DNA from 2 places in the Bacillus sp. D48C genome. Region 2 is predicted to be linked to the other one. Evidence: predicted binding sites of a transcription regulator. Region 2 holds the regulator's gene; the other holds the start of a gene.
What was found. Region 2 encodes Rex, which represses fermentation and respiration genes when NADH is low (regulators of the CRP and FNR family bind a similar motif). Its sites were predicted from a motif close to TTGTGAAATATTTCACAA; they were not measured.
Positions count from the first base shown of each region.

Region 1: a site for Rex is predicted at 3,147-3,164, ahead of ACLBXA_RS14795 (formate/nitrite transporter family protein). Genes of this name have one in related genera too.

Region 1 covers NZ_JBKFAQ010000005.1:131,386-136,772, reverse strand. Annotated here, with positions in the region: gene ACLBXA_RS14815 (MaoC family dehydratase) at 1-190, shown strand, start outside; gene ACLBXA_RS14810 (alpha/beta-type small acid-soluble spore protein) at 338-523, shown strand; gene ACLBXA_RS14805 (TrkH family potassium uptake protein) at 638-1,957, shown strand; yybP-ykoY riboswitch at 1,996-2,169, shown strand; gene ACLBXA_RS14800 (TerC family protein) at 2,252-3,046, shown strand; gene ACLBXA_RS14795 (formate/nitrite transporter family protein) at 3,249-4,100, shown strand; gene ACLBXA_RS14790 (cyclic-phosphate processing receiver domain-containing protein) at 4,128-4,439, opposite strand; gene ACLBXA_RS14785 (prepilin peptidase) at 4,454-5,176, opposite strand; gene ACLBXA_RS14780 (LutC/YkgG family protein) at 5,290-5,387, opposite strand, start outside.
Region 2 covers NZ_JBKFAQ010000024.1:6,750-12,136, forward strand. Annotated here, with positions in the region: gene groL (chaperonin GroEL) at 1-1,283, opposite strand, end outside; gene groES (co-chaperone GroES) at 1,323-1,607, opposite strand; gene ACLBXA_RS28950 (CPBP family intramembrane glutamic endopeptidase) at 1,999-2,748, shown strand; gene ACLBXA_RS28955 (YdiK family protein) at 2,745-2,936, shown strand; gene ACLBXA_RS28960 (redox-sensing transcriptional repressor Rex) at 2,966-3,595, opposite strand; gene ACLBXA_RS28965 (ABC-F family ATP-binding cassette domain-containing protein) at 3,783-5,387, shown strand, end outside.

The sequences.
Region 1 (5,387 bases), on a different contig from region 2:
AAATACGATTTATTTATCCCAAAATGTTTCATTCCGTGCCCCTGTCAAAATCGGTGATACACTTCGTGTTGTGGCAGAGGTTATTAAGAAGCGTGACGATAAAAAAATCATTACGTTGCAAACAAACATATATAATCAATCAGATGATATTGTCGTGGAAGGAACGGCGACAATACTAAAAAAAGAGTAGCAAATTTGCTACTCTTTTTTCTATCCAAGAACTTCTAATCGCACCGATTACTTCCGCGTATGACTACGTCATTTCCACATAAAATAACGTTACCAGTTTAGATAAGAACTTAGCTGAACTGGACTACTCATAAGGATGTGTATCAACATGGTAAAAACAAACAAATTATTAGTTCCAGGTGCAGAGCAAGCGCTTGAACAATTTAAATATGAGATTGCACAAGAATTTGGTGTAAGCTTAGGGTCTAATACAGCATCTCGTTCTAACGGTTCAGTTGGCGGTGAAGTAACAAAACGTCTTGTTGCTTTAGCACAACAACAATTACGTGGATAATAATATAACATATGGCTTAGAGGCAGATATTCTCTGCCTCTTTCTATTTTCAACATACATAATAGTGCTTTTTCACATACTAATCAAAGCAAAATGAAAGGAGCGATATGTGAAATGAAACGGATTAATATTAGCATGAGCCCTCCACGCGTTCTTACTTTATCTTTTCTTCTATTATCAGTTGTCGGCACATGCTTATTAAAACTGCCCATTGCTACGACAACGTCCATTTCATGGCTCGATGCCTTATTTACAACCGTTTCCGCTTGTACTGTTACTGGGCTTGGTGTTGTAGATACCGGAAAAATGTTTACTTTATTTGGACAATGTGTCATTTTAGCGCTTATACAAGTTGGCGGGCTTGGCATTATGAGCTTTGCTGTCTTAATTGCGATTATGCTCGGAAGAAAAATCGGTCTTCAAAACCGTATTTTATTACAACAAGCATTAAATCAAACGAATATCGGCGGCGTCATCCGTCTTGCCAAATCGTTATTTTTATTCTCTTTTACAGTCGAATGTATCGCTACTTTAATTCTTTCTTTTGAGTGGGTACCAAAATATGGGGTTACCAAAGGGATCTATTATAGTTTTTTCCATTCAATCTCAGCCTTTAACAATGCTGGTTTTTCTGTGTGGAGCGATAATTTAATGTCCCATTCTCATAGCATTCTTGTCAATTTCGTCATTTCCTCTCTCATCATTTTAGGTGGAATAGGTTTTACAGTAATCGTAGACATAAAAAGAAAGAAAAACTTTAAAAACCTTACACTACATTCAAAACTTATGCTTTCTTCTACTCTAATCGTCAACATTATTGCTACCCTTTTTATTTTTATATTCGAGTTCCATAACTCCCTTTCTATGAGAGGTTTTACCCCATTTGAAGAAGGAATAGCCTCTTATTTTCAAGCAATTTCGACGCGAACTGCCGGGTTTAATACAGTTGATATTTCTACATTGTCAAAACCTTCCCTCCTATTAATGATGCTCCTTATGTTTATTGGTGCTGGTAGCGCTTCAACGGGTGGTGGGATTAAGTTAACAACATTTTTAATCATATTTTTTGGCGTATTTAAATTTCTACAAGAACAAGAGGATATTGTCGTATTTAAAAAATCCATTAAAGATACTCTCATTGTCAAATCATTAACTATTACTATCATTTCCATTTCATTTATCTTTTTTGCTATTTTAATTTTGAGTATTACTGAGCGAGTTCCTCTATTGATGAGTGCTTTCGAAGTATTTTCAGCATTTGGGACTGTTGGCCTCAGTATGAACTTAACACCCCACTTAACTATAATCGGAAAAGCTATTATTATCTTTATGATGTTTTTTGGGAAAATGGGTCCTTTAACATTGGCTTTTTCATTTGCTCGTAAAAAGAACCGGAAAATAAAATATCCGAATGAAGATATTTTAACAGGTTGACAACCGTAGAAATTATCCATATAATGAGAATACAATAGCATATCTCCAAAGGGGAGTAGCGTCCAAGAAAATTTCTTGGAAACAAAGTCGTCATTACGTAGAACTTAGTTCTTCCGGCTTTGTTGGCATTTTCATTACATATGTCTAGCAAGACCTTTGCCTATTAACGGCAGAGGTCTTTTTTGTATTCATTTCCAGATTCTTCCAAAGTTAATAGGCAGGAGTATGGGGAAACTAAATAGTGGGGAAATTCTTCACTTATTTAGAACTTATAGAAATGAGAGGAGAATGTACATGGATGTATCATTATTATTGGAGTATGGTTGGGTATTACTCATCCTAATTGCACTTGAAGGAATTTTAGCGGCTGATAACGCTCTTGTTCTTGCAATTATGGTAAAACATTTACCAGAAGAAAAACGAAAGAAAGCACTATTTTATGGATTAGCGGGGGCATTTGTTTTCCGATTCGGATCGTTATTTATGATTTCGTTCTTAGTCGATGTATGGCAAGTGCAAGCAATCGGTGCCATCTACCTTATGTTTATCGCTGGTAATCACTTATTTAAAACGTATGTTAAAAAGAATACGGATGAAGAAACTGAAGAAAAAGAAGCAAAGAAAAAACAAGAGAACTTTTGGTGGACTGTATTTAAAGTTGAGGTTGCTGATATCGCCTTCGCAGTTGATTCAATTTTAGCTGCTGTTGCACTAGCAATGACTTTACCAAAAACAGGATTAGGTACAATTGGTAGTCTTGATACTGGGCAATTCGTTGTTATCTTTGTGGGTGGACTTATCGGATTAATCATTATGCGATTTGCAGCAACTGCTTTCGTACAAATCTTAAAACGTAAACCAGGACTTGAAACTGCAGCATTCTTAATTGTAGGTTGGGTTGGTGTAAAGCTAGCAGTTTATACATTAGCACACCCTGCATTAAATGTAATTCCACATTCATTCCCAGAATCCACTCCGTGGAAGCTTACATTCTGGATTGTATTAGTCGGAATCGCAGTTGGTGGTTGGTTCTTCTCAAAAGAAGTAGAAGTAAAAGTAGAAAAGAATTTAGACGAAAAAGCGCTGTAATTACAGCGCTTTTTCTTTTTGCTTTCTTCCTCTCAATATCCAGAAAAAATTCCATTATACTATCTTTTGTAAACGTTTTCTAAATATATGTATGTCCTTTTTGTGAAACATTGCACAAACTTATTGAAAGTGAGAACAATTCCATGTACTTTATTCATATAAGGAGTATTTATAGAAGATTTACTAAAGGAGCGTATTACTCATGCTAGAACAAGGACTAGATTATGTTGTCAAACTGGCTAAAAGCAAAAAGAAAATGCTAGATACAAACCCAATGCAATATTTCATTCGTGCTGCACTTGCGGGTATTTATATCGGTTTTATTATTGTACTATGTTTTAAATTAGGTAATTTTTTTCACATTGCGGATTCACCAGCAACTTATTTAGCTGCTTCTATGTTTTTCGGGATTGCTCTCGTACTTATTATATATGGCGGTGCTGAATTGTTTACTGGAAACACAATGTACTTTACTGTAGCAACTTTAAGAAAGGAAACAACGATTTCTGATACACTGCGTAACTGGGTTGCTTGTTACGCAGGTAACTTAGGTGGCGCGTTATTCTTTGCCTTACTATTTTACGCAACTGGAATTTTTGAAGCAATTGATCACGGTCACTTAATGAGTAAAGTCGTTGAAGGAAAGATGAACACACCTACAATGCAGTTATTCTTTAAAGCCATTTTATGTAACTGGCTCGTATGTCTTGCTTGCTTCTTACCTTCTCAGGTCAAAGGTGACACAGCAAAAATAATGGTCATGATGCTACTTGTTTTCACATTCTTCTTATCTGGTTACGAACATAGTATTGCAAACTTATCACTCTTTGCTTTATCTTTAGTTTCACCGCATCCTGAGACAATTTCTTTTTCAGGTGCTATTCATAACTTAATTCCTGTTACAATCGGTAACATTATTGGCGGATCAGTATTTGTCGGTATGGTATACCACTACTTAACTAAGAAAACACCTGACGTTCAACAGGAAGAAACTGAAATCGCAGCAGCTCAACAAGAAGAGATTATTCCTTTACAAGCACATATGAAACATTAAAAACTCCAAAGTTTTACTTTGGAGTTTTTAGCTTCCCACATATTTAACAACAAGGTAAGGATTAATTTCTCCTTCTTCCTTTCCCTTATCCAATCTTTGTTTCATCTTATGCATACCGATGATATCATTCGTATGAAGGTGAATTTCATTTACATATAACCCTTCTGTACAAAAGGCTTCTACAAAATCTAGTCCACTTTTTTCTCCCCATCCCATATTAAAATCAAGGGAAAGAATATTCACACCATAATCCCGAACCATTTGTAAGGTACATTCTACTGTAGTTGCCGGCACATACCCGAACGGACAACTTCTTTGATCATCCATATATACGTTCATTTTCTATTCCCTCTCTACTTTGAATATGCGACCAATACATAACATATTGCCCCAAGGCTAATAAAAGGACCAAATGGAATGGGCTTTCGTACTTCTATACGCTTTAATACGATCCCAATCCCGAAAAAACAAAGACTAAAACAAGATGCTAAAAATAAAATGATAAAAACTCCCTTCACTCCTACTATAAACCCAAGCAACGAAAGTAGTTTTATATCTCCACCGCCAAGCCCTTCTGGATATATCTTTTGCATGCAATATAACAAAATGAATATAACACCACTACCAACTATACTATCTGTCCAAGTAACTAATTGTACAAAAACACTTTCGAGAATGAGTAAAACGGCAAATGAAATTAAAATACAATCAGGAATTAACATATATAAGTAATCTGTAAGTGAAATAATAAGAAGTAGCGAAAAAAGGGATAAAATGATAATAAGCTCTCGTTCTATTCCAATCATATACACGGTAAGAAGAAATATACTTCCTGTTATACATTCAAATGCTACATACATAATCGGAATTTGCCTCTTACAATTCGTACAACAGCCTCTTTGTATATAAAATGAAATGATGGGGATTAGTTCTTTTGGCCTTAGCACATATTTACAATAATGACAATGTGAACGCGGGGTAATGATAGACTCCCCTAATGGAACCCTCATCGCAACTAACATAAAAAATGAACCAAACACCATCCCTGCTAACAGTGCATATAAATAAGTGAACATCCCTTCCTCTCCTTTCCCAAAAAACATAGCAAAAAAAGGAGAGAACTTCTACTTCATATTATCCATTATTCTACTAAAAAAGCAGGCCATTTTCTGGCCTGCTTTCCCCTCTTTTATACGATGAAATATATTGCTTTTAATGGTCCATGTACTCCGACAACAAGATTCATCTCAATGTCAGCCGAGTTACTTGGTCCTGTAATAAAGTTAA
Region 2 (5,387 bases):
ACGATAGAAGCTACTTTCGTGTATACGTTCATAAGTGAAGTACCACCACCTGCAACGATACCTTCTTCTACTGCTGCACGAGTTGAGTTAAGTGCATCTTCAATGCGAAGTTTGCGCTCTTTTAACTCAGTTTCAGTTGCTGCACCTACTTTAATTACCGCTACGCCACCTGCTAGTTTAGCAAGACGCTCTTGTAATTTTTCACGATCGAATTCAGAAGTTGTTTCTTCTAATTGCGCACGGATTTGACCGATACGAGCTGCGATTTGCTCTGTATTTCCAATACCTTCAACTACAGTTGTGTTTTCTTTTGTAACAACAACTTTACCAGCGCGTCCTAAAGATTCAACTGTAGCAGATTTTAAGTCACGACCTAATTCTTCAGTGATTACTTCGCCACCAGTTAAGATTGCGATATCTTCTAGCATTGCTTTACGACGGTCACCAAATCCAGGAGCTTTAACAGCTACTACGTTGAATGTACCACGAAGTTTGTTCACTACTAATGTAGCTAAAGCTTCGCCTTCTACATCTTCAGCAATGATAAGAAGTGGTTTACCTTGTTGTACCACTTGCTCTAATACTGGTAAGATTTCTTGGATGTTAGAAATCTTTTTGTCAGTAATTAAGATGTATGGGTTATCAAGAACTGCTTCCATTTTGTCAGAATCAGTAATCATGTAAGGAGATGCATATCCACGATCAAATTGCATACCTTCTACTACGTCTAATTCTGTTGTGAATCCTTTAGACTCTTCTAAAGTAATAACGCCATCGTTACCAACGCGCTCCATTGCTTCAGCGATTAATTGACCTACTTCTTCGTCAGCTGCAGAAATAGCAGCTACTTGCGCGATAGAAGATTTGCCTTCGATTGGTTTAGAAATCGTTTTTAATTCTTCAATTGCAGCAGTAACAGCTTTTTCGATACCTTTACGAAGACCCATTGGGTTAGCACCAGCTGTTACGTTTTTAAGACCTTCACGAATCATAGCTTGCGCTAATACAGTTGCAGTTGTTGTTCCGTCACCAGCTACATCATTTGTTTTGCTAGCAACTTCTGCTACTAATTTCGCACCCATGTTTTCGAATGCATCTTCTAATTCGATTTCTTTTGCGATTGTTACACCATCATTTGTAATAAGTGGTGAACCGAATTTTTTCTCAAGTACAACGTTACGACCTTTTGGTCCAAGCGTTACTTTTACTGCGTTTGCAAGAGTGTCGACACCGCGAAGCATCGAACGACGTGCTTCTTCACTAAATTTAATATCTTTTGCCATAATAATTGACCCCCTTGGATTTTTTTAAGATTTATATAATTAACCGATAACTGCTAAAATGTCACTTTCACGTAAAATCAAGTAGTCTGTACCTTCATATTTCACTTCAGTACCTGCATATTTTGAGAAGATGATAAGATCACCTGCTGCTACCTCTAAAGCAACACGCTCACCATTTTCAAGCACTCGACCAGTACCTACTGCAACAACTTTACCCTCTTGTGGTTTTTCTTTTGCAGTGTCTGGTAATACAATACCACTTGCTGTTTTTTCTTCTGCTTGAACAAGCTCAATTACAACGCGATCACCTAATGGCTTTAGCATGAACAATAACCTCCTCATTTTGTTATGTAAATTTTATTTATTAGCACTCAAGTCACCCGAGTGCTAACACACTTATAATAATAAATAATCTCAATTTCTTTTGCAAGTAAAAAAATCATAATTTTTTCGCAAATTACTATATAAACTTTCTATATAGAATACTGCCTCTACTATATGAATCGTTGTTTCCCCTACTCGTATGTTACAATATGAAAGACACCCTAAGTTGTTTTCGCTAAACGTACAACTTTTTCCTGTCTCCTACTTTAATTTAAAATACGTATTTACAAAAAAATCATAATTCGAATGAAAGTTTATATCGTAGATAACATATTTACATGTTATCCTACCTCATCTCATACACTAGAGTTAGAAAGGATGGTTAAACCATTTGAAGAAACAATACTGGTGGATTATCGTTACATACATTTTAATGCAATTATCTGGCGCTGTTGGATTACCACTTCTCCTAAAAACAGGACTCTATGATAATAGAGGATTTACCATTGAGGAAAAAGGACAAATCATAATGGGACACTGGGCAATTATTAGCTTCTTTGTTGCATTATGTATCGTACTTTGGTTACTTAGAACAGATATTCGCGACAGACATTTAGATGCAACGCGCTCTTCTGTTCCAGCTACAATTGGGTGGATTTTCATCGGATTATTCTTAGCTTTCTTTTCACAAATAGTTGCCGGTATGATCGAGATGCAGCTACTAGGAATTAAACAAGGTTCAGAAAATACAATGAAACTGATGGAAATTGCACGAACTACTCCTTGGTTCCTTATTGTTGTATCTATAATCGGACCTATCTTAGAAGAAATCGTATTTAGAAAAATTCTATTCGGTGCACTTTATAAGAAGTTCAACTTCTTTATTGCAGCTATCATTAGTTCACTTGTATTCGCAGCAATTCATTTTGATTTTACTCACTTATTGGTATACACTGCTATGGGGCTCGTATTCGCCTTCTTATATGTGAAGACGAAGCGCATTATCGTTCCTATTGCAGCTCATGTTGCGATGAATACATTAGTCGCTATTGGGCAAATTTTTATGAGCAATGAGCAAATTCAAGAAATGATTAAAGAAGCTGAAAAAATGCAAGGATTTATCGGAGGATTTTTTGTATGAGAAACTCACCATTGTTCATGGCTGCACTATACTTCCTTCTTGGATGTATCTTTACACGCTTCGCCATTACGAACGTGACAGATACAATCTGGAATGTGTGGACAATACTATTTGCAGTTATGGCAACAATTGATTTTAATTTGGCACTTCGCCTTATATTAGTTAAATTCACAAAGAAGAAACAATAATAAAACGCAGAGGTCGCTTCCTCTGCGTTTTATTGTGGATAGTTTTTCAAAAAGTAAACTAATGTTTGTAACTCTACAGCTAAATCAATATGATGAATTCTAATATTCTCTGATACGTTTAATCGTGCTGGTGTGAAATTCAAAATACCGTGCACGCTCGTTTCAGCTAATCTATCTGCTACAGCTTGTGCTACTGTAGCCGGTACTGTTAATATTGCCACTTGTATATCATTTGATAATCTCTCTTCTAATTCATCTAAATGATATACAGGAATGCCCCCGATTTCTGTTCCAACTTTCTCTTCACTAACATCAAATGCCATTTCAATTTTTGTATTATTGTTTTTCGTGAAATTATAATGTAAGAAAGCGGTCCCTAAATTACCTACTCCAATAAGTGCTACACGCGTTATATCATCTTGATCAAGTGTTTCGCGGAAAAATGATAATAAATAATTTACGTTATATCCATATCCCTTTTTCCCTAATGCTCCAAAATACGAAAAATCTCTTCGTATTGTTGCGGAATCTACTTTTACCGCTTCACTCAATTCGGCCGATGAAACACGCTGCTTACCAGAAAGAGATAAGTTTTGGATAAATCGATAGTATAGAGGCAATCTTTTAGCAGTGGCTTGTGGAATCTTTTGCTGATCCATATGACCTCTCCTCTCTTCCTATCTTTATTCATATACTTTAATCAAATACAGAAGTTTAGCACTCATTAAATTCCTTGTATAATAAAGAGAAGAAGTATTCTCTCTTTATTTTAAACTATACACTATTTTTAGTATGATTGAGAAATATAAACATGGCAAAGTTAAGAAATTATTTGAGGTGAGAACATTGATTTTATTACAAGTAAATGGACTTTCGAAATTATACGGTGCAGAAACAATTCTTGCAAACATAAAATTGGAAGTACAAACAAAAGATCGTATCGCATTAGTTGGAAGGAATGGAGCTGGAAAATCTACATTATTAAAAATTATCGCTGGTGAGTTATCACATGATGGTGGCGAAATTATAAAACCGAAAGATGTCTCAATCGGGTATTTAGCTCAAAATACTGGCCTAGAAACGTCTTTAACAATTTGGGATGAAATGCTAACCGTCTTTACCCACTTACAGCAAATGGAGACAAAACTTCGAAAGCTTGAGCAAGAAATGGGAAAAGAAGAAAACTTTTCAAACGAAGCTATATATGAAAGATTGTTAGCTGATTATGACCAATTGCAACTCAATTATAAAGATCAAGGTGGATATCAATACGAAGCGGATATTCGCTCCATTTTAAGCGGCCTTGGCTTCCCAGTTGAAACACACCAGACGACGATCTCTACTTTAAGTGGCGGGCAAAAAACAAGATTAGCTCTCGGGAAATTATTATTAACAAAACCAGACTTACTTATTTTGGACGAGCCTACAAACCATTTAGACATTGAAACATTAACATGGCTTGAGCAATATTTACAAGGTTATCCTGGCGCAATATTAATCGTTTCCCATGACCGTTATTTCTTAGACAAACTCGTTACACAAGTATATGAAATTTCGAATAAAGAAAGCAGACGATTTGTTGGTAACTACAGTAAATATTTAGACTTAAAATCAGCATTATATGATCAAGAAATGAAACGTTACGAAAAACAACAAGATGAAATCGCAAAACTTGAGGACTTCGTTCAAAAGAATATAGCTCGCGCTTCTACAACGAAACGTGCTCAAAGTCGCCGTAAACAACTAGACAGAATGGAATTATTAACGAGACCATTAGGGGATTCTAAGTCAGCATCATTCCACTTCGATATTGAAAAGCAAAGTGGAAATGATGTTTTACAAGTAAAAGATGCAACCATCGGCTATGAGGAGGACCCTATAATTGAACACGTAACTATGCGCTTAACTCGCGGAGATAGTGTTGCCTTAGTTGGTCCAAACGGAATTGGGAAATCCACATTATTAAAATCTATTGTGAATAAGTTACCACTATTAAATGGTAATGTTTCTTTCGGATCAAATGTATCTGTTGGCTATTATGACCAAGAACAAGCAAATTTAACATCTTCTAAACGGGTTTTAAATGAACTATGGGATGAATATCCACTGCAACCTGAAAAAGAAATCCGTACTATACTCGGGAATTTTTTATTCACAGGAGATGATGTACTGAAACCAGTATCTTCCCTTAGTGGTGGACAAAAAGCTCGATTAGCTCTTGCGAAACTTATGATGCAAAAGTCAAATTTATTAATTCTGGATGAGCCTACGAACCACCTTGATTTAAATAGTAAAGAGATTTTAGAGAATGCTTTAATTGATTATCCAGGGACTCTTCTATTTGTCTCACATGACCGCTACTTTATTAACCGTGTAACAACGACTGTGGTTGAGTTATCAACAGAAGGCGCACAGGAATATTTAGGGGATTACGATTACTATGTGGAGAAG